DNA from 3 places in the Nonomuraea sp. CA-143628 genome. Region 2 is predicted to be linked to each of the others. Evidence: riboswitches for the same ligand, from Rfam matches in the RefSeq annotation. Region 2 holds a riboswitch; each other region holds the start of a gene.
The links. Region 2 has a riboswitch for cyclic di-AMP ahead of ACQP2T_RS40060 (C40 family peptidase). Riboswitches for the same ligand answer to the same signal wherever they lie in the genome.

Region 1: another riboswitch for cyclic di-AMP. It lies ahead of ACQP2T_RS12610 (hypothetical protein); the one in region 2 lies ahead of ACQP2T_RS40060 (C40 family peptidase).
Region 3: another riboswitch for cyclic di-AMP. It lies ahead of ACQP2T_RS36795 (CHAP domain-containing protein); the one in region 2 lies ahead of ACQP2T_RS40060 (C40 family peptidase).

What each region holds. Positions count from the first base shown of each region.
Region 1 is NZ_CP192072.1:2,678,064-2,687,522, reverse strand. It holds gene ACQP2T_RS12620 (hypothetical protein) at 1-156, shown strand, start outside; gene ACQP2T_RS12615 (alpha/beta fold hydrolase) at 217-1,062, opposite strand; gene ACQP2T_RS12610 (hypothetical protein) at 1,188-1,928, opposite strand; cyclic di-AMP (ydaO/yuaA leader) riboswitch at 2,109-2,244, opposite strand; gene ACQP2T_RS12605 (DUF5302 domain-containing protein) at 2,409-2,609, opposite strand; gene ACQP2T_RS12600 (MDR family MFS transporter) at 2,657-4,105, opposite strand; gene ACQP2T_RS12595 (PadR family transcriptional regulator) at 4,162-4,692, shown strand; gene ACQP2T_RS12590 (aldo/keto reductase) at 4,695-5,498, opposite strand; gene ACQP2T_RS12585 (RNA-guided endonuclease InsQ/TnpB family protein) at 5,690-6,919, shown strand; gene ACQP2T_RS12580 (CDGSH iron-sulfur domain-containing protein) at 7,001-7,723, opposite strand; gene ACQP2T_RS12575 (MarR family winged helix-turn-helix transcriptional regulator) at 7,819-8,247, opposite strand; gene ACQP2T_RS12570 (SDR family NAD(P)-dependent oxidoreductase) at 8,315-9,127, shown strand; gene ACQP2T_RS12565 (nuclear transport factor 2 family protein) at 9,130-9,459, shown strand, end outside.
Region 2 is NZ_CP192072.1:8,799,809-8,809,267, reverse strand. It holds gene ACQP2T_RS40075 (phosphotransferase family protein) at 1-827, opposite strand, end outside; gene ACQP2T_RS40070 (NYN domain-containing protein) at 981-2,303, shown strand; gene ACQP2T_RS40065 (C40 family peptidase) at 2,388-3,362, shown strand; cyclic di-AMP (ydaO/yuaA leader) riboswitch at 4,262-4,420, shown strand; gene ACQP2T_RS40060 (C40 family peptidase) at 4,608-5,009, shown strand; gene ACQP2T_RS40055 (hypothetical protein) at 5,266-6,261, shown strand; gene ACQP2T_RS40050 (M48 family metalloprotease) at 6,273-7,817, shown strand; gene ACQP2T_RS40045 (glycosyltransferase family 4 protein) at 7,814-8,899, shown strand; gene ACQP2T_RS40040 (carbohydrate ABC transporter permease) at 8,896-9,459, opposite strand, start outside.
Region 3 is NZ_CP192072.1:8,068,913-8,078,371, forward strand. It holds gene ACQP2T_RS36780 (hypothetical protein) at 120-1,040, opposite strand; gene ACQP2T_RS36785 (aldo/keto reductase) at 1,161-1,988, shown strand; gene ACQP2T_RS36790 (Gfo/Idh/MocA family protein) at 2,008-2,961, shown strand; cyclic di-AMP (ydaO/yuaA leader) riboswitch at 3,080-3,218, shown strand; gene ACQP2T_RS36795 (CHAP domain-containing protein) at 3,231-3,914, shown strand; gene ACQP2T_RS36800 (hypothetical protein) at 4,164-4,328, shown strand; gene ACQP2T_RS36805 (YciI family protein) at 4,541-4,972, shown strand; gene ACQP2T_RS36810 (RNA polymerase sigma factor) at 5,334-6,578, shown strand; gene ACQP2T_RS36815 (ABC transporter substrate-binding protein) at 6,958-8,298, shown strand; gene ACQP2T_RS36820 (carbohydrate ABC transporter permease) at 8,356-9,306, shown strand; gene ACQP2T_RS36825 (carbohydrate ABC transporter permease) at 9,303-9,459, shown strand, end outside.

The DNA of each region.
Region 1 (9,459 bases), 6.1 Mb from region 2:
CTGATCACGCTCAGCGGCCAGTATCACATCATCCGGCCGATCAGCGGCCGCGGCGGCAAGGGGCTCTTCCTCTATCTCGCCCTGGACCGGTCACGGGCCAATCTGGCGCTGGCCCGGCACCAGCTACGCGGCATCGAGGAGAAGCTGGAGGTCTGAGAGACCCGGTGGCTCGTGTCCGGGCGCGGCGGACACGAGCCACCGACCATCCCTGGTATGTCAGCTCGTGGTGAGCTTGGTGATGGCGCTGACGATCTCAGGCCAGAGCGGCCGGGGCAGGTCGTGGCCCATGCCGGGGAACGTCAGCAGCGTGGCGCCCGGAATCGCCGCCGCCGTGGCGTGGCCGGCGGCGACCGGGACGAGCGCGTCGGCCTCGCCGTGGATGACCAGGGCGGGGATCCCCAGCGTGCCGAGCCGCTCCGTGCGGTCACCGGAGGCCATGATCGCGGCCAGCTGCCGGGTCGTGCCCGGCGGGTCGAAGCACCGGTCGTAGGCCTGGCCGGACAGCCGGAGGATGCGTTCCCGGTCCATGTCGAAGCCGGGTGAGCCGATCACCGCCCAGGTCCTCAAGGACTGGGCGAGCACGGCCTCCCGATCGGTCGGGGGCGCGGCGAGCAGCACCGCGCTGGCCTCCGGCGTGGGCGGGGCCACGTCCGGACCAGGGGTCGACATGATCGAGGTAAGGGTCAGCACCCGCTCGGGGTGCCGGATGGCGAGCGTCTGGGCGATCATCCCGCCCATCGAGGCGCCCACGACGTGGGCGGCGGGCCAGCCGAGGACGTCCATCAGCCCGGCCGCGTCGTCGGCCATGTCGTCCAGCAGATACGAAGAGGACGTCCCCAGTGTGGGAACGCCCTCGTCGTGCAGGTGTGTGGAAAGTCCGGAATCACGGTTGTCGAATCTGACAACGTGATGGCCCTGCTCCGCCAGGAGCTCGCAGAGCTCGTCGTCCCAGTGGATGAGCTGGGCGCCGAGCCCCATGATGAGGAGCAGGGGACGTCCGCCGGGTGAGCCGAAGGACTCGTACGCGATCTCGATGCCGTTCGCGGCTGCAAGCGTGGTCACGAGGTCAGAATGACATTCTGTTTCCCGGGACGCAAAGACCGTCAGCCTCGAAATCGACGACCATCAAGGCCGTCGGCTCCAGACCTGACGGCCGTCATCGAGACCGTCTTCGGACCTGACGGCCGTCAGCGCCGGACGAGCTTGCGGATCCGCTCGCGGCCGACCGTCGAGCCGCCGAACATGGCCAGCGCGACCGCCGCGGCGGCGCCACCGATGGCGTTCGACTCGACGATCTTCTCCTCAGCCTTGTCGGCCTTCTTGGCGGCCACCGGCACAGCCTTGGCGGGAGCGGGCTTGACCGCGGCGGGCTTGTCGCCCTCGGTCACGATCTTCGGGGGCTTGGCGGGGTTGTGGTCCACGACGGCGTACGAACCGGTCGAGTAGGGCAGCGGGTAGTTCTTCTTGCCCGGGCCGCTACCCCACTTGGTGATGACGTAGTCGATCTTGATGTGGCCCGCGCCACCGTTGCCGTCCACGCCCAGCGTGCTGGAGTTGAAGCGGCCACCGGTCAGGGCGGCGAAAGTCTTGGCGTCGAGGTCGAGCATGACGCCGCTGGAGGACGGCACACCCGGGCCGCGGTCGCCGACGAAGAAGGGCATCTTCTTGCCCTTGTAGACGACATAGCCCTCGGTCATGAGCGGCCAGCTCGGGCTGGCGGCGAGCCCCTTCTGCATGGGCTTGCCGCTGGCCGGCAACCCGGTGTCCCCGGCGCGGCCGGAGGAGTCGTCCCAGAAGTAGGACGCGGTGGTCTTGCCCTTGAGCAGGACCTTCTTGTCACTGCCGGTGTCGGCGTGTGCGGCGGTGCCTGCGCCGATGGAGATCGCACCGACGACTGCGGCGGTGAGCATGGCAGATCGAACAGACATGGAGTAGCAAAGTCCTTTATACGGGAACAAGGGGATTGCGCTCGCGAAAGATGGGCGTAGCCGGGCAAAACGCCAAACGGGCGCTACGCGGAGCGTGGAAGAGCGGGGGAAGGCGCCGGTCAGTCGGCGGACGACAACACGCGGGCTGGCGGCACGACGCGGGGGTTACGCATGCGGTAGGTGTCCTCTCCATCTCGCCTACCGGGTTAGCTGACGGGTTCGGACGTGGAGATGCCCTACCGACCGCGGTCGGATTCACCCCTAAGGAACGTTTGGTTCCCCGGTTCCCGCGAGCGGGATTCGGCGCCTGCCGGTTGGTACTCCCCTGTTGAAGCCCCAAAGTCACCGGCTGGTAACTCCATGAACTATAGGGAGCAAACCGGACAAAGGCAAACATAAGCCCATGAAACGGGCGAAGATCTACCTAGAGGGTCAAGAAAAAAGGGGGTACGGCATGCCGTACCCCCAGAAAAGCTCAGGTCAACCGCCGCTCTTCCGCCTGAAAGAACGCTTGCTGGCGGCGGGCCCGTGAGCGCCGTGAATCTTGGAAGGGTCGTTGCCCCTGCCACCCGCGCTCGAGTCGGCATGCTGGTTACGCTTGCGCTCCAGCGCCTCGCGGAACTTGCGCTTCATCTCGTCCTCGGGAGTTTCGTCGACTTCCGGCTCCGGTGTTTCCGCCATGAGGACCTCCTGGTGTTGGGGACAAGGACAGCTTCGCATGACGGCGCTCAGGACGCGAAACTGGCCTCGACCTTGGGCTGCGGGGTTTCGCGGTCGATCCGCGCACCGGGCATGGCGATCAGGGCGGCCAGCGCCACGAGGGCGCCCACGACACCCAGCGAGGGGATGACCAGGGCCGCGGCCGAGGCGTGCGCGGCGGCCAGCCCGTGCAGCGGCGCCTCGGTGGCGATGACAGAGGTGTAGGCGGTGCCGGCCAGCGCCAGGGCGACCGAGCCGCCGATCTGGCGGAAGAAGGTCAGGTTGGCCGAGGCCGTACCCATGTACTGGGGCGGCACCGAGTCCCGCACGGCCACGGTCAGGCCGGAGAGCATCGGGCCCATGCCGAGGCCGATCAGCGCCATCCACCCGACGAGCACCCAGGGCGGCGTGTCCAGCGTCAGACCGGCGCACAGCAGCGTGCCCACGACCAGCAGGAACGGCGCCGCCACCAGCCACGGCTTGTAGACGCGCGTCCGGCTGATCAGCGCGCCCACGACCATGCTGCCCACCACCATGGCCAGGGTCAGCGGGTAGATCCGCAGCCCCGACTCGGTGGCGCTGGCGCCGAGCGCCTCCTGGAAGTAGCGCGGCAGGAACACCACACCGGCGAACATGCAGAAGGCGGTGAAGAAGGACGTCACGTTGACCAGCGTGTACGTACGGTTCCGGAACAGGTGCATGGGCATGATGGGCGCCTCGGCCCGCCTCTCCACCACCACGAACACCACGAGCGACACCAGAGCCAGCACGATCGGCCCGATCACCGGGACGCTGGTCCAGGTGTGGCCGTCGAGCCCCTTCTCGGTCAGGCCGATGAGCAGCGCGCTGATGGCCACCGTGAAGACCCCGATGCCCAGATAATCAGGCCGCCCGCCGCCATGCCCCGACTGGCGCGGCAGGCGCCGCACGATGATCGCGATCAGCACCAGGCCGATCGGCACGTTCACATAAAAGGCCCAGCGCCAGCTCGCGTGGTCGGTGAAGAGCCCGCCCAGGAACGGCCCGGCGAGGTAGCTGAGCGCCATCACCCCGCCCATCGCGCCCTGCACCCGGGCCCCGCCCTTCTCCGGCGGGAACAGTTCGAGCACCAGGGCGATCGACAGCGGCAGCAGCGCGCCCGCGCCCAAGCCCTGCAACGCGCGGAACAGGATGAGCTGCGTCATGTCCTGCGCCACCCCGCACAACGCCGAGCCCAGGAGGAACACGGACATGCCGATCAACAGCAGCGGCTTCCTGCCGTGCTGGTCCGACAGCCTTCCATAGAGGGGCACGGTCACGGTCGAGGTCAGCAGGTAGGCCGTGACGACCCAGGTGTAGAGATCGACGCCGCCCAGCTCCGTGATGATCCGTGGCAGAGCCGTACCGACGATCGTCTGGTCGAGCATTCCCAAGAACATGCCGCCGAGCACGGCGACCAGCAGGAGGCCATCGCCTCTGCGCTTCATGTCAGTATTCACGTGTGGAGAGTGACATGTAAGAATTGACATGTCAAGCCATTGCTATGCTGGCCGACATGTCCCTACGGATCGCGCTGCTCGGGCTCCTCGACGCCAAGGGGCCGGCCAGCGGCTACGACCTGGCGAAATCCTTCGAGCGGTCGCTCAATCACGTCTGGCAGGCCGGGCACACGCAGATCTACCCGGAGCTGGTGAAGATGGCCGCCGACGGGCTGGTGGCGGTCGAGTCGGAGGGGGCGCGCGGACGGAAGATGTACGCGATCACGCCCGAGGGCGCGGAGCAGCTGCGCTCCTGGCTGGTCGAGCACGAACCGGCCGGTGCGATACGCAGCGAGGTGGCTCTCCAGGCGTTCCTGCTTCCGCTGCTCGACAAGGAGTCGGCCATCGCGGTGGTCGAGCGCATCAGGGCGGCGGGCCGGGAGCGGCTGGCCGTCCTGGAGTGCAAAGACCCGTCGAAGTTCGGCAGGTACGCGCTCAGCCTCGGCCTCGCGCAGAGCCGTTCGGCGCTCGCCTGGGCCGACGAGACTCTGGCCGAGCTGCGCGGGCTGGAGCCGGCCGACCAACCGGCCCCAGCCCACCCGCAGTAGGGCTAGGAAAGCAGGGACAGCTCTTCATCGGTGAGGACGAGGTCGGCCGCGGCGGCCGAGTCGATGATGCTCTCCGGCCTGCTGGCCCCCGGGATGGGGATCACCACGGGGCTGCGCGCCAGCTCCCAGGCCAGGCAGACCTGCTGCGGCGACACGCCCCGCGCCGCCGCCACCGTGCCGAACGCCGTGTGCTTGCCGCCGAGCTCGGACGCCGAGCTGATGCCGCCCAGCGGCGACCACGGCAGGAACGCCACCCCGAGCTCCGCGCACACGTCGATCTCCGGCTCGCTGGTCCGGAACTTCGGCGAGTACTCGTTCTGCACACTGGCCAGTCGCCCGCCCAGGATCTCGTGGGCGAGCCTGATCTGCTCCGGGTTGGCGTTGGAGATGCCCGCCATCAGGATCTTCCCCGCGTCGAGCAGGTCGCGCAGGCCGCCGAGCGTCTCCTCGTACGGCACGGCGGGGTCGGGCCGGTGATGCTGATAGAGCCCGATCGCCTCCACCCCCAGCGCCTTCAAGGAGCGCTCGCACGCCTCGGCCAGGTAGTCCGGCCGGCCGTTGACCTGCCACCCGCCGCCCTCTACCCGGGTGTGGCCGCCCTTGGTGGCCACGAGCACGTCGCCGGTGTCGCCGCTCCAGCTCGCCAGGGCCTTGGCCACGATCCGCTCGTTGTGGCCCACCTGGTCGGCCGACGGCGTGTAGGCGTCGGCGGTGTCGATGAGGGTGACTCCCGCGTCGAGCGCCGCGTGGATGGTCTTGATCGACTGGGCTTCGTCGGGCATGTGCCCCGCTACGGACATGGGCATGGCGCCTAGCCCGATGGCGCCGACACGGGTCTGGCCAATAGATCGTGTGTTCATCTGAATGGTGGCGCGGAGACCCGGTCCTTTAGGGCCGGGAGGAAGCGCCACCCCTCCTCTCGAAAACAGTATGGAAAGACTCGGTCACGTTCGGTAATATGTGCGGTGGGTGAGAGTACTGTTACAGGAGGTGCGCGTTGGCGATCCGCCGCTCCGCCACCAAACGCACCGGCCTGCCCACGATCGTGCAACTGCGACTCACACCCACCCCAGCCCAGGCCGACGCCTTGGCGGCGACGGTGCTGTTGTGCAATGAGGCGGCCACCGTCGTGTCCCGGCTGGCCTGGCAGCACCGCACCTTCACTGTGGTGGAGTTGCACCGGCTGGCCTACTACGAGGTGCGTGCGCAGGTGGCCGGGCTGGGCTCGCAAGCGGCCGTGCGGGCGATCGCCCGGGTCGCCGGCGCCTACGCCAACCGGCGGGCCAGCAAGAAACGCGCGCACATCTTCCGCCCGCACGGCGCCGTCCCCTACGACGCCCGGCTGATGAGCTGGAATCGTGACGCCCGGACCGTGTCGCTGTGGACCCCCAGCGGCCGCGTCACCGTCCCCTACACCGGCCGCCCAGAAGATCTCAAGGTCGTGGACGCGTTGCCGGTGGGGGAGGTCGACGTGATCTGCTGGCGCGGGGTGTGGCTGCTGCAGGTCGCGCTCACCCTGCCCAAGCCGGCGGTGCGTGAGCCGGTCGGCGGCTTCCTCGGGGTGGATCAAGGGGTGGCGAACCTGGCGGTCACCTGCGACGGCGCGGTGCTGCCCGGCCCTGCCCTGACGGGCCCGGTCGGCGGTAACGGCCACGTCCGCACGCTGCGGGAGCGGCGGCACCGGCAACGTCGTCGGCTGCAGAAGAAGGGGACGTCGGCGGCGCGGCGGGTGCTGCGCCGCCTGACCGGTCGTGAGCACCGGATGATGACCGACCTCAACCACCAAATCAGTAAGCATGTGGTGCGTGAAGCCGAACGCACCGGTCGTGGTGTCGCCCTGGAGGATCTGCAGGGCATCCGCGGCCGGGTAAGGGCTCATCGGTTCCAGCTGCGCACCCTGCACAGCTGGGCGTTCGCCCAGCAGATCACCTTCACCCGCTACAAGGCCGCCCGTGCCGGGGTCGCCTTCGTGTTGGTCGACCCCGCCTACACCTCGCAAGCGTGTCCGGAGTGCGGGCATGTCAGCCGGGCGAACAGGCCGGCGCGGGGCCGGTTCGTCTGCACCAGGTGTGGCCTCGCTGGGCACGCCGACCACATCGCGGCCCGCAATATCGCCACACGCGGCGCAGCGGACTGGGCTGCCATCAACCAGCCACACGCTACCGGCCTCCCTTCACCCAGACGGGACCGTGAGAGCAAACCACCAGCTTCAACCGGTGGTAGCTGATGAACCCATCCTCCTCATGGCGCGGAGGTGGGGTCGAAGCGGGGTCAGGCCCCGGCAAGCGAGGGTGAGGTCGAACCGGGGTCAGGCGCCGGTAAAGCGGATGGTCACGTGCGAGCCATCGCAGAACGGCTTGTTCCTCGAGTTTCCGCACCTGCAGAGCGTGACGCGGTTGCGTACCTCGTAGTTCTGGCCGTCGGCCGAGGTGACCGGAATGCCGCCGCGTACCCAGATCGGCCCGCCCACGCCCGCCACCTCGTCCTCGACGATGCCGATGGACGGCGGCAACTCGGGCTCGATCGGCGAGCGGGACAGCGACAACTCGGGTTCGAACGGCGAGCGGGACGGCGGCAGCTCGGGTTCGAGCGGCGAGCGGGACGCCCAGGCGGTGAGCCGGCCCGACGGGCAGTGCGCGGCCTGTCGCGCGGCGGTCTCGCCCTGTCCGGGGATCTTGAGGAGCTTCCACACCTGCCCGTCCGCATCGCAGAAGCGGGCGAACGCACAGAACGCGGGCGCGTCGGTGAGCGCCAGTTCGGGCCCGGTCTGCTCCTCCGCCTGCCCCAGGTATGACCGCTGCGAGGCGGTCTCCGTGCCGTCGAACCGCACCCGCTCGTGGCTGCCGTCGCAGTAGGGCTTGTTCTGCGAACGGCCGCAGCGGCAGAGCTCGTACGACTCCGCGACCGGATAGTCCTCGCCCTGGACCCACTTCGTCGACTGGCCCATCGCGTCGCCGCCGATGACCTGCCTGGCCATGGGGACCGATCCGGTCACCACGTAGGGACCGTCGGGCGTCACCTCGATGCGCATACGTCTCCCACCTCGCGCGGGCGGGGGGCCGTGGACCATGCTTCCCGGCAGGGATCGGCCGAAACCCGCAGGCTGAGCCCGGTCTGACCGCCTGTCTAGTCCCGGACGTTCTGCGCCAGCTGGGTGAGAATCTCCTCGAACAAGGCGGTCTGCTCCTCGCTGAGCCCCGCGCGCAGGCGAGTGTCGAAGGCCATCGCCACCTCACGCAGCCGATGGAACAACCGCTCCCCTTCCTCGGTCAGCTCGACCACGTGGACGCGCCGGTTGGCGGGGTCGCGGCGACGGGTCAGCAGGCCGCCGCTCTCCATCGCGTTGAGGTGGTGGGTCAGCGTCGCCCCCTGGATGCCCACCGCCTCGGCGAGCTCGCGCTGGTTGCCCAGCTGCCGGGACTTGATCGTGACGAGGATCTGCCAGACCGGGGCCGACCCGCCGGCGGCGGCGAGCGCGTCGTCAAAGGCCCGGCTCAGGGTCCTGGCGGTGGTGGTGAGCAGCAGGCCGATCGGCGGCCGGACGGGTGGCATCATGCCGCCGAGTTTAGCAGTGCCATCTAACCGTTTGACATCTAATGCTTCGATATCTATCGTCAAGGACATGCAGCCAAACTCTTCCCTCAGTGGCAAGGTCGCGGTCGTGGCGGGGGCCAGCCGCGGCATCGGAGCCGTCACCGCCCGCGCCCTGGCCCAGGCCGGCGCCGCCGTGGTGCTCGGCGCCCGCGACACGCAGGCGGTCGAACAGGTCGCCGCGGACATCCGCTTCGACGGCGGACAAGCGCTGGCCGTATCCCTTGACGTCGGCGACGCGGCATCGAGTGAGCGACTGGTCCAGCGGGCGCTGGAGACCTTCGGCCGGCTGGACGCGGCCTTCAACAACGCCACCGACGGGCCGATGCCCGCGCCGCTGGCCGACATCGATCCCGACGACTTCGACCGGGGCATCCGCACGAACGTGCGCGGCACCTTCCTCGGCATGAAGTACCAGATCCGGGCCATGCTCGCCTCAGGTGGCGGCTCGATCGTCAACATGGCCTCGCTCGCCGGGGTGCAGGGCCACTCGGGCCTGAGCGCGTACGTGGCGGGCAAGGCCGGGATCATCGGCCTGACGAAGGTGGCCGCGCTCGACTACGCCGACCAGGGCGTCCGCGTCAACGTGGTCGCCCCCGGCCCGATCCTCACCCACCACCTGGAGGCGGCGGGCGAGGAGGCGCAGCGCCTGGCCGGACTGTCGACGCCCATGCGGCGCGTCGGCCAATCAGGAGAGGTGGCCGCGGCGGTCGTGTGGCTCTGCTCCGACCAGTCGTCGTTCATCACCGGAGTGACCTTGCCCATCGACGGCGGGCAGGCGGCGGGCAACAAGCCCGCTCGCATGTACCGCCAGGGCCAGCCCATGGAGAGACAGGAGATCTGATCATGACCATCGACCAGCGACTCGACGAACTCAGCAGGCAGTGGATGGCGGCCGAGCGCCGCGGCGACACCGAAGCGCTCGACGCGCTCACCGTGCCCGACTTCACCCTCGTGGGGCCGCTCGGCTTCATCCTGAACAAGGACCAGTGGCTGGCGCGCTACCGCGGAGGCGGCATGGTCACGCACGAGATGAGCTGGGCGGACGTCACCGTACGGGAATACGGCGACACGGCGGTGGCCATCGGCGTGCTGGCGCAGCGCGCCGCGTTCCAGGGCACACCGGCCGACGGGCGCTTTCGCGTCACCCAGATCTCGGTCAAGGACGGGGACCGG
Region 2 (9,459 bases):
ATGCCGATGGCCTCCGTAATGTCCTGGAAGAAACGGTGCAGGAAGATCATCCACGCCAGATCGAGCTCGCGCGGCCCCACCGCGGCCATCTCCCAGTCGAACACCGCCACCGGCCTGAAGTCGCGATACATCACGTTCCCGATGCGGGCGTCGCCCCAGCAGAGCACGTCGGGTCCAGGGTCGCGCGGCCAGTGCGCCTCCAGCCAGTCGAAGCCCCGCTCCAGCAGCGGGATCCGCATCCCGCCGTGCGCCCACTCGTAATAGGCGCGCTGCCCGTCCACGTGGCGGCGCAGCCCGCCCTCCGGGAGTACGGCCAGGTCCCGCTCGGTGAACGGCGCGTCGTGCAGCGCGGCCACGATCGCCACCGTCGCGTCCTGCAGCCGGCGCCGATCACGCGGCGCCGCGTCGAGCATCCAGCCCTCGAACGTGTACGGCAGCACGTCGGGCGGTACGTCACCATCCTCCCGTTCCATGATGAAAAAGGGCGTGCCCAGCGGACCAGGGTCGGGCTCGAACCAGAGGGCCCTGGGCGCTGGAATTCCAGCTTTCTCCCTGGCCGAGCGCATGATCTCGAACTGGGCCCGCAGATCGTAGAAGGGGAAGACGGGCACCGCTTCCTGGGCGGGCGCCATCCTGGCCACGCATCGGACGCGCTCTCCGGGCCAGGACGCGGTGAAGAAGAGCGTTTCGCTGGACATGCCGTTTTCCATCGGCCTCGACAGCTCGGACACCGTCACCGGCCGGTCAACTCGCCCGCTGAGCCAGATTCCCAGCCGATCGTGCAGTTCCTCCAGGTCACGGGTGGAGGTGCGCATCTCGTCCGTCACGGTGGGCCTCCTGGATGAACACCGGGTGAACGCGGGTCCCGGCCCAGTCGTATACCCCTAGCAAGCGCTTGTCCATATCCGACCTGCCGTTACGGACAGGTACACGACAGCCGTACCCTTGTCTGAAAGGGCATGTCACGAAGGGACCCTGGGATGAGTTCAGCGGGTGAAGGTCTGTCTCGCCCGCTTCCCGAGCAGGTGAGACTCAACGTCGTCGATCTGGCGGCGCAGGTCCTCGGGTCCATGCCCGCTGCCACGGTTCCGCCGCCGCTGCGCGGCATCGCCAAGTTCGACCCGCGCAAGCGCGCCAAACTGGGCAGCGCGCCCATCGCCGCCCAGCTGGAGAACGACAAAGAGTTCCGCGAGGTGGTCGCCGAGTCGGTGGCCGCCGGATGGCCCGAGCTCGTCGCCTCGCTGGTCGAGGGCAACGTGCCACCCGCCGCCGACCCCGTGCTGGTGGCCGCCGCGGCCTATCTGACGCGGCCGGTCGGCTGGGCGGACATGGTCGAGGCCGCCCGGGTCGATCTCGAGCAGTCGGCGGTCGCGGCCGAGGGGACCGAGCGCGAGGAGGTGGTGACCCGGCTGCGCGAGCAGCTCGCCGCCCAGAAGAGCGCCGCCAAGGACGAGTCCGACCGGCTGCGCGAGCAGCTCAGGGCGGCCCGCGCCGAGAACTCCGACCTGCGCCGCAAGCTCCACGAGGCCCGCGAGCGGAGCAAGGCGGCCGTGCGCCGCGCCGAGGAGATGGAGCACGCGGCCGACGACGCCAAGTCCGCCGCCACGGCCGCGGGCAGCGCGGGCGAGTCCGAGCTGCGCCGGCTCCGCGAGCGGCTGGCCGACGTGGAGAAACAGCTCGAGGCCTCGCGCCGGGCCGCGCGTGAGGGCAGGAGCATCGAGGACGCCCGCGTCAGGGTGCTGCTCGACGCGCTCCAGGACGCCTCCGCCGGGCTGCGCAGGGAGCTGGCCCTGCCCACCATGATCAGCAGGCCCGCCGACTCGGTGGCCGCGCTCACGGGCGAGCGCCCCGGCGTCAGGGGCGTGCCCGCCCGCGCGCTGGCCGACGACGACCCGCAGCTGCTCGACCAGCTGCTCGCGCTGCCGCAGGTGCACCTGATCATCGACGGCTACAACGTGACCAAGACCGGCTACGGCACGCTGACCCTGGCCGACCAGCGCAACCGGCTGATGACCGGCCTCGGCGGGCTGGTCGCGCAGACCAGGGTCGAGGTGACCGTGGTCTTCGACGGCGCCGAGCTCAACGCGCCCGTCCAGGTGGTGGCGCCGCGCGGCGTGCGGGTGCTCTTCAGCGCGCCCGGCGAGATCGCCGACGACCTGATCCGCCAGCTCGTCCGCGCCGAGCCGCCCGGCCGGGCCATGGCGGTGGTCTCCTCCGACCGTGAGGTGGCCGAGTCCGTCCGGCGCATGGGAGCCAGACCGGTTCCGTCGGCTCTGCTGCTGCGCAGGCTGGGCCGCGCGTAGATTACGAATCGGTTGTGGGGGTGAAAGCACACCCGCCACTTCTGTACCATTTCGCCCCAGATATATTCCCCTGGAGGCGACACTGTGAGGTTTGGCCGGGCGCCACTGGCCGCGGGACTCGCGATCGGGCTGCTGCTTTTCCCCACAAGCGAGGCACTGGCCGCGCCGAAGCCCACGATCAAACAGGCGAAAGCCAAGCTTAAAAAGCTGAACGATCAGGCCGACAAGGTCGTCGACCGCTACAACACGGCGACCGAGAAGTACAAGGCGGCCCAAGGCGAGTACGGCAAACTGAACGCCAGCTACAAGCGCAAGCTTGAAACGGTTGCCACACTGCGCGCCCAGGTCATCGACATGGCCGTCGACACCTACACGCGTGGCCCCGACGCCACCTCCTGGCCCACGATGATCGGCCAGCCGGATCCCACGGGCCTGCTGGGCAGCATGGCGCTCGCGGGGGAGCTGTCGTCGGAGAAGGTGGCGCGGCTGGCGGCCTTCGACCGCGAGAACCGCGGGCTCAAGGACGAACGCGACAAGGCCGAGGCGGCGCTGCAGGCGGCCGACAAGGAGCGCGACGGGGTCGAGAAGGAGCGCTCGGAGGTCCGCAAGCTGATCGTGAAGCAGAAGAAGCTGCTGGAGAAGCTCGGCGCCTACAAGACCGGTGACCCCAACAGCACCGGCATCAAGTACACGGGCTCGGCCTCCGGCAACGCGGCGGCGGTGCTCAGGTTCGCTTACGCGCAGGTGGGCAAGCCGTACGTGTTCGGCGGCACGGGACCGGGCGGCTGGGACTGCTCGGGCCTCACGCAGGCGTCGTGGCGCGCTGGGGGCGTGTCGCTGCCCCGCACCACGTGGCAGCAGTGGGCCTGGGGATCGGCCCGCAAGGTGGATCTGAAGGACCTGCAGCCCGGCGACCTGATCTTCAGCTCAGGGCTTGGGCATGTCAGCATTTATGCGGGCAACGGGCAGATCGTGCACGCCCCCCAGACCGGCGACGTGGTCAAGGTGGTCACGCTGTCCTCCTATGGCGGCACGCTGGTCGGAGCAATCCGTCCGTAGCTTCTTCTGGATGAAGAGCCACTGATTTTCTTTACGGCAAGCACGGTGAGCCCCACCCGCCGTGCGTGGCTTGGCTCTGTCCAGGGGAACGCTCCTCCGGTGGAGCGCGCTGGGCGCCGTTACGTGCGCCCTCTTGACCCGGTCCGTGGTTTCAGGTGGCCATGGACCGGATGGTCCGCTGATGGACGCTTGGCGGTCCATGTGGACTCACCCGCTTGCTGGCCAACGGACCTCTGCCGGGTGGCGAACGGACCTCGGCCGGTGGTCAACGGATCCCGGCCGGGGGGTCCATGGGCCCCGGTCGGCTGGTTGACGACCCGTCTGGTGGTCAACGAACTCGGCCCGGTGGTCAGCGGGCTTTGACCGGCTGTTCGGCGGGCTCCGGTCGCTTGTTCGGCGGAATCCGACCGGCTGTTCAACTGACCCCGATTCGCTGGTCACCGGACCTCGGCGCGCAGGCCGATGCCGCTGGCCGGGTCGGCTGAGCGCTGCTCGAACGCCTTCAGCGGGTGACGACAATCACTGATCTCGGCCCGGCGGCGACCTTCGCGACGCCCACATCCGCGCGGTCGCGACACGATCACGGGCCCTGCGGCGTGTTGTTAGCGGGACCAGTGTGACAAGAGTGACAAAAGGGACCTGACAGATCACAGTGTCGTCAAGTGTGAGAAGGGTCACATTTGAATAACATAACCCGGCGCTCCAGCTGCGGTTGGGGACTTTACTGACACCTCTGAGTGATCCTGACAGCCCCATGACGGCTTTGCCAGCTCGTTACTCAAGGGCGTAGCTTCTGGCGTCGCGGCGAACAAGCCATGGCGTCGCGACTCTCCATCGGGTCCCCGATGTGGACAAATAAGAAATCCGTTAGGTCACCGCCTTTCCATATGTCATTACGTGGCGGTGGCCTGCCGAGTCCGTGCAGCCAGGAGGCACGGAGCCGGGGACCCAGCGATCCCGCTCCCGGGATCAGGGGTGAATCGGCGCGTATTGCGCCGTAGGGCGACTTCCAGGCCCGAATCCGTCAGCTAACCCGGTAGGCGTTCGTGGAAGTCCCAAGGAGAAATCCTGTCTACCTCCCCCAGTAACCCCCGTCTGTCCCGCATTGCCCTGAGTGGCGCAGCGCTCACGATGACCGTGACGGCCGGAGGTTTGGTCCTCCCTGCCCCGACGGCGCAGGCGGCGACAACGCGTGATGCGGCCGAAGTTTCCGGGACTAATACGGCGGCGAAAGCCGTCAGGTCCGTGAAGAAGGTCGCGCAGCAGACAGCGGTCGCTCGGCAAAAGGTGAAGGCCCGTACGGCCGTAGCCGTGGCCAAGGACCAGATCGGTGACCCGTACAGTTACGGGGCCACAGGACCTGGTTCCTTCGACTGCTCCGGTCTCGTCCAGTACGCCTGGAAGAAGGCCGGCGTCAAGATCCCGCGCGTGACGAACAGCCAGTTCGCTCGCATCAAGAAGAAGGTCTCCTGGAAGAATCTGAAGCCAGGTGACCTGATGTTCTTCCATGGGCTCGGCCATGTGGGCATGTATGTCGGCAACGGCAAGATGGTCCATTCGCCGAGGACGGGTTCGACGGTGCGCGTCGAGAAGCTCAGCGGATGGCGCAAGTCGTCGTTCGTGGGCGCGGTGCGTCCCGGCCTGTAAGTCCGGCCTGCAAGACCGTCACGAAGGTCCCGTCCCAACTGGGACGGGACCTTCGCGTGTCCCGGGCCTTTCCGCGACGACGAGCCGATGCTTTCTGCGACGAGGAGCCGGGTCTGCCGCGACGACGAGCTGACGCTTTCTGCGACGAGGAGCCAGGTCTCTCCCGCGACGACCTTCCCGGCCTTTCCGGGACGAGGAGCGCCGGGTCTCTCCGCGACGGCCGGTCCGCGGCGCGGGGCGACTACGATCGGGGAACGTGTCCGTGCAGGTGAGCCGCCGAGTCTTGGGGGTGGGGGTGCTGCTCCTGGCCCTCGCCTCGGCCAGCGCCGCCCCGGACCGGTCTCCGGGGACGGACGGCCTCTCGGCAGCGGTTCGTGACCTGCCGTCCGGTGGGCCCGATCAGTCTGCGACGGTTCGCGGCCTGCCATCGGGCAGCCCTGATCAGTCCGCGACGGATCGCGATCTTCCCTCCGGCAGCCCCGATCAGTCCGCGACCGTCCACAACCCGGCGGCCGGTGATCGCGAGCTTCCGGCGGAGGCGCGGGGACTCTGGGGGAACGGCTCCGAGGTCGTACGAGGTGTGCGTTCGGTTGTCGTCGGCCGGCATGCGGCGCCAGAGTCGCTTCGGGATCTGGCGCGCCGGGCCGATGCCGCCGGGTCGCGGGTCTCCGCCGTGCTCGGCCGCCCCGTACAACCCGTGCTGCTCGTGCCCGGCTCGGCGGCCGAGGCTGCTCGGGTGGCCGGGGTGGGGAGTGTCGACGGGCTGGCGGCGGTGGCCGATGGCGGGAGAGTGGTCGTGGTGCCCGAGAATTTCGCCCGGCTGACCCCCACCGGCCGGGACGTCGTGCTCGCGCACGAGCTCACTCACGTCGCGGCCGGGACGAAGCGGTTGCCGGTGTGGCTCTATGAGGGGTTCGCCGACTACGTGGGCTACCGGGACGCGGGGTTGCCGGTCCGGGTGGCCGCCGCCGAGTTGGCCGCCGAGGTGCGGGCCGGGCACTTGCCGGGCGAATTGCCAGGGCCTGCGGCATTCGCACCGTCCAGCCGGGAGCCCGCACGCCTGGCACGGGCGTACCAGGAGGCGTGGCTGGCGTGTCGCTTCATCGCCGAGCGGTTCGGTGAGGGGACTCTGGTGAGGCTCTACCGTGATGCCCAGACGGGTGGCATCGACCGGGGGCTCACCAGACTCGGGCTCTCGGCAGGGACGCTGACGGCACGGTGGCGCGACTACGTGCGGGACCAGCTTGCGTAAGGGGAACGCGGATGGACGATCTGCAGGGCACCGACGACATGCCGCCTGACGACGACGCATCAAGCGAGCCCGCCACCTCAGGCGAGGGCGCCGCGCCAGGGGACCGTGCCACCTCAGGCGAGGGCACCGCGCCAGGGGACCGTGCCACCTCAGGCGAGGGCACCGCGCCAGGGGACCGTGCCACCTCAGGCGAGGGCACCGCGCCAGGGGACCGTGCCACCTCAGGCGAGGGCACCGCGCCAGAGGACCGTGCCGCGCCAAGTGACCGCGCCGTGTCCAGCGGCTGGGTCGCGGACGGCGGGAACGCCGGGTTCGGCCGGGCCGGTGCCGGTTGGGCGCTGGTCGTGCTCGGTGTGGTGATCCTGGCCGTGGTGGCGGTCACGACGCCCTGGCGGGTGATGCCCTCGGGCACCCCCACGGTGACGCCGGACCCGGCGCGCGACTTCAGTGCCGCCGAGATCGCCAGGGCCGCCGCCTTCGACGCGGCCACGAGCCTGCCCGGCTACCTGTCCCTCGGGCTGACCGTGCTGTTCGCGGGGCTGCTCGTGCTCACGCCGTTCGGCGCCAAGGCTGTGGGCTGGCTGCGGGGGCCGTGGTGGGTGCGGGTCGTGCTCGGGGTGGTGGTGCTGACCGTGATCGTCGAGGCGATCAGGTGGCCCCTGGGCATCTGGTACGAGGTGCAGTTGCGCGACTACGGCCTGTCCACGCAGGACTGGGCCGGCTGGACCGGCGACCGGCTGAAGAGCCTGGCCGTGAACGTGGTGCTGCTGTCCATCATGGTGCTGGTCGTGGTGGCGCTGGCCAGGTGGTTGCGGCGCTGGTGGATCCCGGCCGCCGTGGGCGCGTTCGCGTTCACCTTGGTGGCCTCGTTCGTGTATCCGGTCGTGTTCGAGCCGCTGTTCAACGACTTCCGCCCGATGCCGGGGGGCGCGCTCAGGGCGAACCTGATGATGCTGGCCGAGCGCGCCCATGTCCCGGTCGAGGACGTGCTGATCGCCGACGCCTCCCGCCGGACGAACGCGCTCAACGCCTATGTCTCCGGTTTCGGCGCCACGCGCCGGATCGTCGTGTACGACACGCTGCTCAGGGCCCCGCAGTCCGAGGTCGAGCTGGTCGTGGCGCACGAGCTGGGCCACGCCAAGTACGGGGATGTGCTGGTCGGCACGCTGGTGGGCGGGCTGGGCGCCGCGTTCGGCACGATCCTGCTGTTCCTGCTCCTGGGCATGCTGCGGCGTCGCACGGGCATCGCCTCGGCGGCCGATCCACGGGCGGTGGGAGTGATCATGGGCTTGATGAGCCTGGTCACGGTCGTCTCGGGGCCGGCCCAGAACGTGATCAGCCGCCACATCGAGGCCCGCGCCGATCTCCACGCCCTGAACCTCACGAAGGACCCGGCCACCTTCCTCTCGATGCAGAAACGCCTGGCAATCACCAATATTTCCGACTTGTCGCCAGACCCAGTGGAATATGTGCTCTATGCGTCACACCCCTCCGCCGCCGAACGCCTCGCCATGGCCCGGGAGTGGGCCGCGCTGAACGGCCAGCAGCAGCCGTGACCGGTGTGCTCATCGTCACGAACGACTTCCCGCCCCGGCCCGGCGGCATCCAGTCGTTCGTGCACGGGCTGGCCCTGCGCACTCCCGGCGTGGCCGTCTACGCTCCTGCCTGGCAGGGGTGCGCGGACTTCGACCGCCGCCAGCCGTACCGGATCGTCCGGCACCCCACCTCGCTCATGCTGCCGACCCCGTCGGTCGCCCGCCGGGCGGCCGGCCTGCTGGCCGAGCAGCGGGCGGACACCGTGGTGTTCGGCTCGGCGGCCCCGCTGGGCCTGCTCGCGCCGGGGTTACGGGCGGCCGGCGCGCGGCGCGTGGTGATGCTCACCCACGGCCACGAGGCGTCGTGGGCGAGCGCGCCGCTGTTCCGCGGGGCGCTGCGCAGGATCGGCGCGCACGCCGACGTGGTGACCTACCTTGGCGAGTACACGCGTGCCCGGCTGGCCGCGGCGATCTCACCGGCCAAGCTGGTACGGCTGGCGCCGGGCGTGGACACCGGCCAGTTCCACCCGGACGCGGCCAAGGCCGAGCTCGGGCTGGCCGGGCGGCCGGTGGTGATCTGCGTGTCGAGGCTGGTGCCGCGCAAGGGCCAGGACCAGCTCATCAGGGCCTGGCCCCGGGTGTTGCGCGCGGTGCCGGAGTCGGTGTTGCTGTTCGTGGGCGGCGGGCCGTACCGCGGGCGGCTGGAGAAGCTGGCGCGGGGGCACGAGTCCATTCGCTTCACCGGCACGGTCCCGGCGGGCAGCCTGGCCGGCTACTACGCCGCCGCCGACGTGTTCGCGATGCCGTGCCGTACCCGGCTGGGCGGCGTCGACGTCGAGGGGCTGGGGATCGTGTTCCTGGAGGCGTCGGCGACCGGCCTGCCGGTCATCGCGGGCGCGTCCGGCGGCGCCCCCGACGCCGTACGGCACGGCGAGACCGGCCTCGTCGTCGACGGCACCGACGTGGCGGAGGTCGCCGCGGCCCTCATCGAGCTGCTCGGCGACCCCGAACGGGCCCGGAAGATGGGTGCCCGGGGCCGTGACTGGATCGCCGGCGAGTGGACCTGGGACCTGGTCGCCGCCCGCTTCCACGCGCTCCTTTAGCCCTTGGTGGCCCCCAGGGTGAGTCCGGCGACGAACTGCTTGTGCAGCATCTGGAAGACGATCAGCGTCGGCAGCGCGACCAGTAGCGAGCCGGCCGCCAGCAGGTTGTAGTCGGTGAAGAACTGGCCGCGCAGATTGTTCAGGGCCGAGGTGACGGGCAGCTTGTCGCCCGACGACATCAGCACCAGAGCCCACAGGAAGTCGTTGTACATGAAGGTGAACTCCAGCGTGGCCAGCGCCGCCAGCACCGGGCGGCACAGCGGCAGCGTGAGCTGCCAGTAGCGGCGCCACACGCTCGCTCCGTCGACCAGCGCCGCCTCGGTGATCTCCTCCGGGATCGTGCGCATGAAGTTCGACATGACGAACACGCAGAAGCCGAACTGGAACGCCACGTGCACCAGGATCAGCCCGAGGTAGGAGTCGTACAGGGACTGCGAGTCCGACAGCCACGCGGGCAGCGGCACGAGCGTGTAGAGGGTGTAGAGCGGAGTGATGAGCACCTGCGGCGGCAGCAGGTTGCCCGCCGTGAACGTGATCAGCAGCGCCTTGCGCCCCGGAAT
Region 3 (9,459 bases), 730 kb from region 2:
CCGGTCGTATGGGTTGAACGCCGGTCTTGACCGGCCGTTCCAGTCACGTACGGAGCAGCCGGTCAGCCGCGGGATGAGCCGGTCACCCGGCGACTCACGTCAGCGGCGGGATAAGCCGATCATCCGGCGACTCCGGTCAGGTGGGAACGCAGGTCGGGGGCCGCCCTGCTGGTCCACCAGTCGTCCGGCACGTCCACCGCCTCGACAGCGACGCCGCGCGGGCCGAGCAGCACACGCAGCGAGGTGATCGCGGTGGACGGCAGGCTGAGCACCCGCTGGGCGGGGTCGAGGCCGCGCAGCGTCAGCTCGGCCGGCACGCCGGCGTCGTGCACGGTGATCTCGGGCCGCTCGCGGATGACCGCCACGTCGGCGGGGTCCTCGCGGCGATGCGGGAAGTAGGCCAGCGGCTCCTCGGCGGCCCGCTCCATCAGCCAGCTCAGGTAGCGGTCCCGGTGGACCAGCCCGTTCCTGACCAGGGAGGTGCCGAGCACGACGGTCCGCTCGGCCGGGCCCGGCCCGCTCAGCGGCTGCTCGCGCAGCCAGCCGAAGTCGTGGCGGACCAGGTCGACGCCCGCCGCGCGGACGGCCGCCGCCAGCTCGTCGGTCACCGGCAGCGCGGTGAAGACCGACACCCGGCTCGCGCGCAGCCTGATCGCCGCCGCCAGCCCCAGGGCCGCGCGCAGCTTTCCCGGGTGGGCCCGCGCCCGCAACAGCGGTTTGTACGGCCCTTCGGCCAGGAGAGACAGCAACCGGAGCGTGGCCAGCCCGTCATCGACGATCACGATGCGGCCCGGATGGGAGACGAGCCAGCGCAGCTGAACCCGGCCGGAGAAGGCGTCGCCGACGGCGTGCGGGGAGCGCGGCATGCGCTCGCGCGGCTCGGCCAGCTCCAGCCCCTCGGGCAGAGCCAGGCCGGACAGCTCCCGGCGGGTGGCCTTGAGCGCTCGCAGCCCGGCACGCGGCACGACGACCGTGGCAGGCCCGAGCAGCCCAGCGCGGTGCGCCTCTATGGCGCACAGCATCTGAAGCGGGGACTCCACCCAGGCCGACGCCTGTTTGCCCACTCTGTTACCCCCGCGGGGTGATAGCCCGATCACGACCGCTTCAAGCTAGCCCGGCCGCCTTAAGCCGCCAGAAACGGGACATGAACAATGGGACCTATGAACTCCCTACTACTCAACAGCGACGGCGTGCAGGTGCCGCAGCTCGGGTTCGGCGTCTGGCAGGTGCCGAACGACGAGGCAGAACAGGTCGTGACGACCGCTCTGGAGGTCGGTTACCGACACATCGACACGGCCGGCGCGTACGGGAACGAGGAGGGCGTCGGCCGGGCCGTACGCGCCTCGGGGATCCCGCGCGAGAAGCTGTTCGTCACCACCAAGCTCTTCAACAACAACCACGGTCGGGCGGAGGAGGCGTTCGACGAGAGCCTGTCGCGGCTCGGGCTCGACTACGTGGACCTGTACCTGATCCACTGGCCGGTCCCGTCGCAGGACAAGTACCTCCAGGCGTGGCGCGGCCTGGAGAAGATCTACCGTCAAGGCCGGGCGAAGGCGATCGGTGTGTCCAATTTCACCCCCGAGACACTCACCCGGGTGATCGACGAGGCGGACATCACTCCGGCCATCAATCAGATCGAGCTGCACCCGCACTTCCAGCAACGGCGGATGCGGCAGTTCCACGAGGACAACGGCATCCTCACGGAGGCGTGGAGCCCGCTGGGGCAGGGCAAGGGCCTGCTCGGCGACCCGGCGCTCGCCGTGCTGTCGGAGAAGCACGCCAGGACGCCTGCGCAGATCGTGCTGCGCTGGCACATCCAGCTCGGCAACGTGGTGATCCCCAAATCGGTCACGCCGGCGCGGATCAAGGAGAACTTCGAGGTGTTCGACTTTGTCCTCGACACCGAGGACATGGCGGCCATCGGCGCGCTGAACCAGGAGAACGGCCGCATCGGCCCCAACCCGGACACTTTCGCCTGGATGGGGTGATTCCCTACGATCTTTCCTCATGAAGGATCTCTCATGGGGTATCGCGGCCACGGGTGTCATCGCCGCAAGGGTCGGGGCGGTCATCGCCGCTGAGCCAGGGATGCGGGTGGCCGCCGTAGGTTCGCGCGACCTCGGCCGCGCGCGGGCGCTGGCCTCGGAACTGGGCGCCGAGTCGGCGTACGGCTCGTACGCGGAGCTGTGCGCCGACCCCGGCGTCGACGCCGTCTACGTGGCGACCCCGCACGCCCAGCACCTGGAGGTCGCCGAGGCGGCGATCGCGGCGGGCAAGGCGGTGCTGTGCGAGAAGCCGCTCGCCGCGTCCGTCGCCGACGCCGAGCGGATGGTCCGCCTCGCGCGCGAGGCCGGGGTGTTCCTGATGGAAGCCATGTGGACCCGGTTCAATCCGCTCATCCAGCGGGTGGCCGCCGATCCCCGGTTCGGGGAGATCCGCTCGGTCCAGGCGTCGTTCGGCTTCAAGGCCCCGTACGACCCCGCGCACCGGCTGTGGGCGCCGGAGCTGGGCGGCGGGGCGCTGCTCGACCTGGGCGTCTACTCGTTCGGGCTGGCGCAGCTGTTCCTCGGGATGCCCTCACGGATGCACGTCACGGGCTCGCTGGCGCCCTCGGGGGTGGACGCGGAGGCGGGCGGGTTGCTGGTCTATCCGGACGGCAGGCGGGCTCTGGTGGAGTGCTCGCTGCTGGGCCCGTACGCGAACGACGCCCTCGTGGTGGGCACCGACATGCGCGCCCACATCAAGGCGCCGTTCTGGGCGCCGGAGCGGGTCGTGCTGAGCGGGCCGTCGATGGAGACCGAGGAGCTCGTGCTCGATCCGGCGGACAACGGATACGCCGGCGAGGTGCGCGAGGTACGGGACGCCATGACCGAAGGCAGGACCGAATCCGCGATCATGCCACTTGACGAAAGCCTTGCCATGATGGGGCTTCTGGCCGACGCGAGGGGGCAACTCTCCTAGCTGGGGGTTTATCCATTTGTAAGACCCTTGCCACTTGCATTACCTTTGTGGTCATATGAGGCATACGTCCGGTTTGTCCGTTCGTTGCCAGACCATCGCACAAAGGCATCACAGGACCGTCCTGTGACCGCTGAATCCGCCTCGCGCGGAACCGGGGACCCACCGTCCTTTGGGGTGTATCGGCACGTCACGTGCCGTAGGACAGCTTCCACGTCCGAACCCGTCAGCTAACCCGGTAAGCGGCATGGAAGCAAGGAGTTACCCCCTCGATGGCCAAGTCCCATCTTTTTCGTGGCACCAAGTCGACCTTCGCTCACGCCGTCCTCGGCGTGAGCGTCGCGGCCGCCGTTTTCGCCGGCCAGTCCGCCGCCCACGCTGACACCACCGCCACCCACGCTGCCGCGGCTCCGGCACACGCCGCCGCCGCGAAGAGCCACCCGGAGAGCGAGCTCAAGGCCAAGGCCACGGTCTCGCGGGTTCTGGCACTGGCCAAGGCCCAGGTCGGCACCACTGAGAACGCCTATGGCGGCGGCACCAAGTTCCAGAAGTGGTACATGAACTCCCCGCGCGCCCTGGAGACCCTCAGGCGCGACGGCGGCACCCGGGCGGACTACCTGAACGCCGCCTGGTGCTCGATGTTCGTCTCGTGGGTCGGCGACCAGTCCGGCGCGCGCAGCATGATCGGCTGGGACGCCTACACGGTCGAGCACGCGAAGTGGTTCGCCCGCAACAACCACTGGGGCACGACCCCGAAGCCGGGCGCCGTGGTGTTCTTCTCGTGGGGCGGCAGCAAGAGCCTGGACGACATCGAGCACGTCGGCTTCGTCGTCAAGGACAACCACGACGGCACGATCTCCACGATCGAGGGCAACACCGGCAACGGCAGCGTCCAGCAGCGCGTCCGGCAGACGTCCCAGGTGGTCGGCTACGGCTACCCGAGCTACGGCGCCTGACGACTTCCTGATCGAGGGCTCTCCTGCCGACGAGCGCGCGTCCTTCCGGATGCGCGCTCGTCGGCGTCTTACGCTCCCGTACCAGCGTCTTGCCGAAAAGCCCATCACGTTGGGCTGAACAGCGCATGGCTGCCTTATCTGCCCATCAGACCGCAACCCCCCAAGTTTGGGGATGTCACGGGCCTGCCGTCACCTCAGACACTGACGGTGGCCGGACAGCGAGCCGGTTCTCGATACTGAGGAGGGGACATGTCACCGACGACGCAGCAGGACAACTGGCGCTTCTGCAACAAGTGCTACACCCTTTGGTGGAATGGCCGCCCCGACAACGGACACTGCCCCGCAGGCGGTGCCCACGAGGGACACGGCAGTTGGAACTTCTACCTCCCGGCGAACCCCGCCGAGCACATCTGACGCAAAACCGGGCCCCCATCCGGCCGATCTCCCCGCGACGCCACGTCTTCGCGGGGAGATCGGCGTTGGATCCCACAAGTCGGGAGGGACAGCCCCACCAGACGGGCGTCGTCGATCCGCGCCGCGTACTACTCTTCCTCTGCTCACGTGTCGATTCGGGGTCTGACCGTTCGACGCGTTCGTGAGAGTGAAGGAGGCGGATCGTGAAGTTCATGATCGTAGGGAAGGCGAACGAGGCGACCGAGGCCGGCGAACTGCCCAGCCGGGAGCTCGTCGACGCGATGGGCGCCTACAACGAGAGCCTGGCCAAGGCGGGGGTGCTGCTGGCCGCCGAAGGGCTGTACCCCAGCTCCCACGGTGCGCAGATCGCCTACACCAAGGATGGCAAGGCGACGGTGCTCGACGGGCCGTTCGCCGAGGCCAAGGAGCTCATCGCCGGGTTCTGGCTGATCCAGGTCAAGTCCCGGGAAGAGGCCATCGAATGGGCGCTGCGGGTGCCGGTTCCCGGTGGGCATGAGGGGGTCGGGCTGGATGTCTGGCAGGTGTTCGACGCCGCCGACCTGCCGGACGAGTCGATGACCCCGGAGGCGGCCGAACGCGAGGCGCCATTGCGCGAGCGCCTGAGAGGTTCCGCCGAACGGTAGAAGCCGCTGCCCCGCCAGGGAGCCCCCGCTCCCCGCCTACTCCGTTCCCGGACTCGGACCGCTCTCCGACCCCGGCGTGGCCGCCCGACCCCAGCGTGACGGCCCGACTCCGCGACCGGCTCGCCCGCCGGGCGGCGCACCGCGAAAGGGGCCTTGTCATGATCACCTCGGCCGGGTCGGGGCGCACCGCGAAAGGGGCCTTGTCACGATCGCCCCCGGCCGGGTCGGGGCGCACCGCGAAAGGGCCTTGTCACGATCACCCCGGCGGCGGGGTGAGGGCGGACCGTCCCCCGGCCCCCAGCCCCTTCCCCCAAGCCCCGAGCTTGCGGGAGCTGGGGCGGGCTGGTCTTATGGCCAGGTGATGGCTTCCGATACGCATCGGGCGATCGAGACGGTCTGGCGGATGGAGGCGGCGCGGCTCATCGCCGGCCTGACCGGGCTGGTGCACGACCTCGGCCTGGCCGAGGAGCTGGCCCAGGACGCCCTGGTCGCGGCGCTGGAGCAGTGGCCGGAGTCGGGGGTGCCGGGCAATCCCGGCGCCTGGCTCATGACCGTCTCCAAGCGCCGCGCCATCGACCTGCTGCGTCGTCAGGAACGCTACGCGCGCAAGCTGGCCGAGATGGGCCGCGAGCTGTCGGAGGAGCCGGGTGCCGACGAGGAACTGCCCGGCGCCGATGAGATCGAGGACGACCTGCTGCGGCTGGTGTTCACGGCGTGTCATCCGGTGCTGTCCACGGAGGCCCGGGTGGCGCTCACGCTGCGGGTGCTCGGCGGGCTGAGCACTGACGAGATCGCCAGGGCGTTCCTGGTCCCGGAGCCGACGGTGGCGCAGCGGATCGTACGAGCCAAGCGGACGCTGGCCGACAAGCAGGTGCCGTTCGAGGTGCCGCAGGGCGAGGAGCTGGCCGGACGCCTGTCGTCGGTCCTGGAGGTCATCTACCTGATCTTCAACGAGGGCTACTCGGCCACGGCCGGTGATGACTGGATGCGGCCCGGACTCTGCGAGGACGCGCTGCGGCTCGGCCGGGTGCTGGCCGGGCTGATGCCCAAGGAGCCCGAAGTGCACGGCCTGGTCGCGTTGATGGAGATCCAGGCGTCGCGCGCTGCCGCCCGGGTGGGACCGTCCGGCGAGCCGATCCTGCTGCTGGAGCAGAACCGGGGCCGCTGGGACCGCCTGCTCATCCGCCGTGGCCTGGACGCGCTCCAGCGGGCCGAGGATCTCGGCGGCGACCTGGGCCCGTACGTGCTGCAAGCCGCCATCGCCGCCTGTCACGCCAGGGCGCTCACCCCCGAGGAGACCGACTGGCGGGCCATCGCCACCCTCTACGAGGCGCTGGCACGGATGTCGCGATCCCCGGTCGTCGAGCTCAACCGGGCGGTCGCGCTCGCCATGGCGTATGGTCCGGCGGTCGGGCTGGAGCTGGTGGACCAACTGGTCGACGAACCGGCGCTGAAGGGCTACCACCTGCTGCCGAGCGTACGCGGGGATCTGCTGGTCAAGCTGGGGCGAAAGGGTGAGGCGCGCGCCGAGTTCGAACGGGCGGCGGCCATGACCCGCAACACCCGCGAGCGCACCCTGCTGCGAGAGCGCGCCGCCGCCTGCTGATCCCTGTCGCCCGCTGATCCCCGCCAACACGCCGTACGGACGCCGCAGCAAGCGCGACCGCGAGCCCGACCGCGCTCGTGACCACGGGCGTGACCATGAGAAAAGCCCGCAGTGTGTGGGCGACATGCCCAGAAAGCAAACACAAACGAGCCTCTTGTGATGGGAGCGCTCCCAAACGGCTCTTTGCGTCGTAAGTAACCAAAAATCCCCTTTTTGAATGAGAAATCGCACCATTGGTAACGGTTGCGTTTCAGCGCATTGACGGGCACAGGCCATAAGTGCACCCTTTGTGGGAGCGCTCCCAAGGATTTCCCACCGCGGCCCGGAGCGTGTGTCGCGGTGCACCTCCCCCACCCATTCACCCGAGAAGGGGTCCACCATGTTGAACCGCAAGCGTCGCGGCGGTCTCGCCGCGGCTTCCGCCCTGGCGGCGGCGGCCCTGACCGTCGCATCCTGCGGCTCCGGCGGCACTCCGGCGGCCAGCAACGCACCCGCGTCCTCGGCGGCCGCCGAACCGGTCACGATCCGGGTGCAGACTTTCGGCGGCGGCTCGAACTTCGGCTACAAGAACGCCATCACGAAGTGGAACGCCGAGCACAAGGACATCCAGATCAAGGAAGAGCACCTGACCGACCAGTTCGAGCAGCAGTACTGGCCGCAGATGATCCAGTGGCTGCAGGCGGGCAACGGCGCGGGCGACGTGGTCGGCATCGACGAAGGTGGCATGGGCCTGGCCAAGGCGCACCCGGAGTGGTGGGCGGACCTGAAGGAATTCGGCCTGGACTCCCGCAAGGCGGACTTCCCCGCCTGGAAGTGGGAGAACGGCCTCACCGCCGACGGCAAGCTGTTCGGCCTGGGCACCGACATCGGCGGGATGAGCATCTGCTACCGCTCGGATCTGTTCAAGAAGGCCGGGTTACCCTCCGAGCGGGACAAGGTCAGCGCCCTCTGGCCTACTTGGGACGCCTTCATGAAGGTCGGCCAGCAGTTCCAGGCGAAGGTGAAGGACACCAAGTTCGCCGACGGCACGAACACCCTCTACCAGGTGGTCCTCTACCAGGAGGCGGCCAAGAACGGCAACGTCACCTATTTCGACAAGGACAACAACCTCATCGTCGACAAGAACCCGGCGGTGAAGGCGGGCTTCGACTTCGCCACGAAGATGAGCCAGCAGGGCCTGACCGCCAAGCTGCGTAACTTCACCGACGAGTGGGCGGCGGGCACTCAGAAGGGCGCGTTCGCCACGGTCGGCTGCCCGTCGTGGATGCTCGGCGTGGTCAGCGGCAACGCGGGCGACGGCGGCAAGGGCAAGTGGGACGTGGCCGCGGTACCCGGCGGCGGCGGCAACTGGGGCGGCTCCTGGCTGTCGGTGCCCAAGCAGAGCAAGCACCCGAAGGAAGCCGCCGCGGTGGCGGACTACCTGACCAGCGCGCAGACCGAGGCGAGCATCTTCACCGACTTCGGCAACATGCCGAGCAACACGGCGGCGCAGCAGGACGCGGCCGTGCAGGGCGCGAAGAACGAGTTCTTCAACAACGCCCCCATCGGCGAGATCTTCGCCAAGTCGGCGTCGAGCCTCCAGCCGGTCTTCCTCGGCGTGAAGCACGCCCAGGTCAAGAACGCCATCGAGTCGGTGATCCAGGGCATGGACGACGGCTCGGTGCCCTACGGCAAGGCCTGGCAGCAGTTGGTCGACGACGCGGTGAAGGCCGCGGGCTGATCTTCCCTGCCCGGCCCGCCATGAGCGGGCCGGGCTACTGCCGCCGAAAGGTCTCTTATGAGTATCGACACCCTTCCGCGGGAGGTGCGGCGCAGCCAGCACCTCCCGCCCGGCCGCCGCTGGCGTTCCAGACTGGACGTCAAGGTGATGCCGTACACCCTGGTGTCCCCGTACTTCATCCTGTTCGCCGCCTTCGGGCTCTTCCCGCTGGCGTTCACCCTCTACTACTCGCTCTACGACTACGATCTGGCCGGGACCACGAAGTGGACCGGGCTGGGCAACTACGCCAAGCTGCTGGCCGATGAGGACTTCTGGAACGCCGTGGTCAACACGGTCGGCATGTTCCTCCTGGCCACCATCCCGCAGTTGCTGCTGGCGCTGTTCCTGGCCAACGCGCTGAACAAGCGGCTCCGGCTGCGCCTGGCGATCCGGATGAGCGTGCTGCTGCCGCTGGTGACCTCGGTGGTCGCGGTGGCGGTCGTGTTCACCCAGCTCTTCGCCCGTGACTGGGGGCTGGTCAACTGGATCCTCAGCTGGTTCGGCGTGGACGCCATCAACTGGCGGGCCGAGCGGGTCCCGTCGTGGCTGGCCATCGCCACCATGGTCGACTGGCGCTGGACCGGCTACAACGCGATCATCTTCCTGGCCGGCATGCAGACGATCCCGCGCGACCTGTACGAGGCCGCGGCCATCGACGGGGCCTCGCGGCGGCGGCAGTTCTGGCAGATCACCCTGCCGATGCTCCGACCGACCATGATCTTCGTGGTGCTCAACTCCACGATCGGCGGGCTCACGCTGTTCTCCGAGCCGACGACGTTCTACAACGGCAACGTCGACGGCGGGTCGCAGGGCCAGTTCCAGACGGTCGCGATGTTCATCGTCAAGCAGGGCTTCCGCGAGTTCGACTACGGCTACGCCGCCGCGGCGGCCTGGCTGCTGTTCCTGCTCATCCTCATCGGCGCACTGATCAACTTCCTGTTCGTCCGCAGGATCGGGGGCACCAAATGATCAACTGGTCGCCGACCCTCATCACCCGGGTCATGCTGGCGCTGGCCATCGTGCTGTCCGCCTTCCCGCTGTACTGGATGCTGGTCATCGCCTCGCGGACCAACGCCGACGCGGTCGCGGTGCCGCCGCCGTTCCTGCCCGGCGGGAATCTCG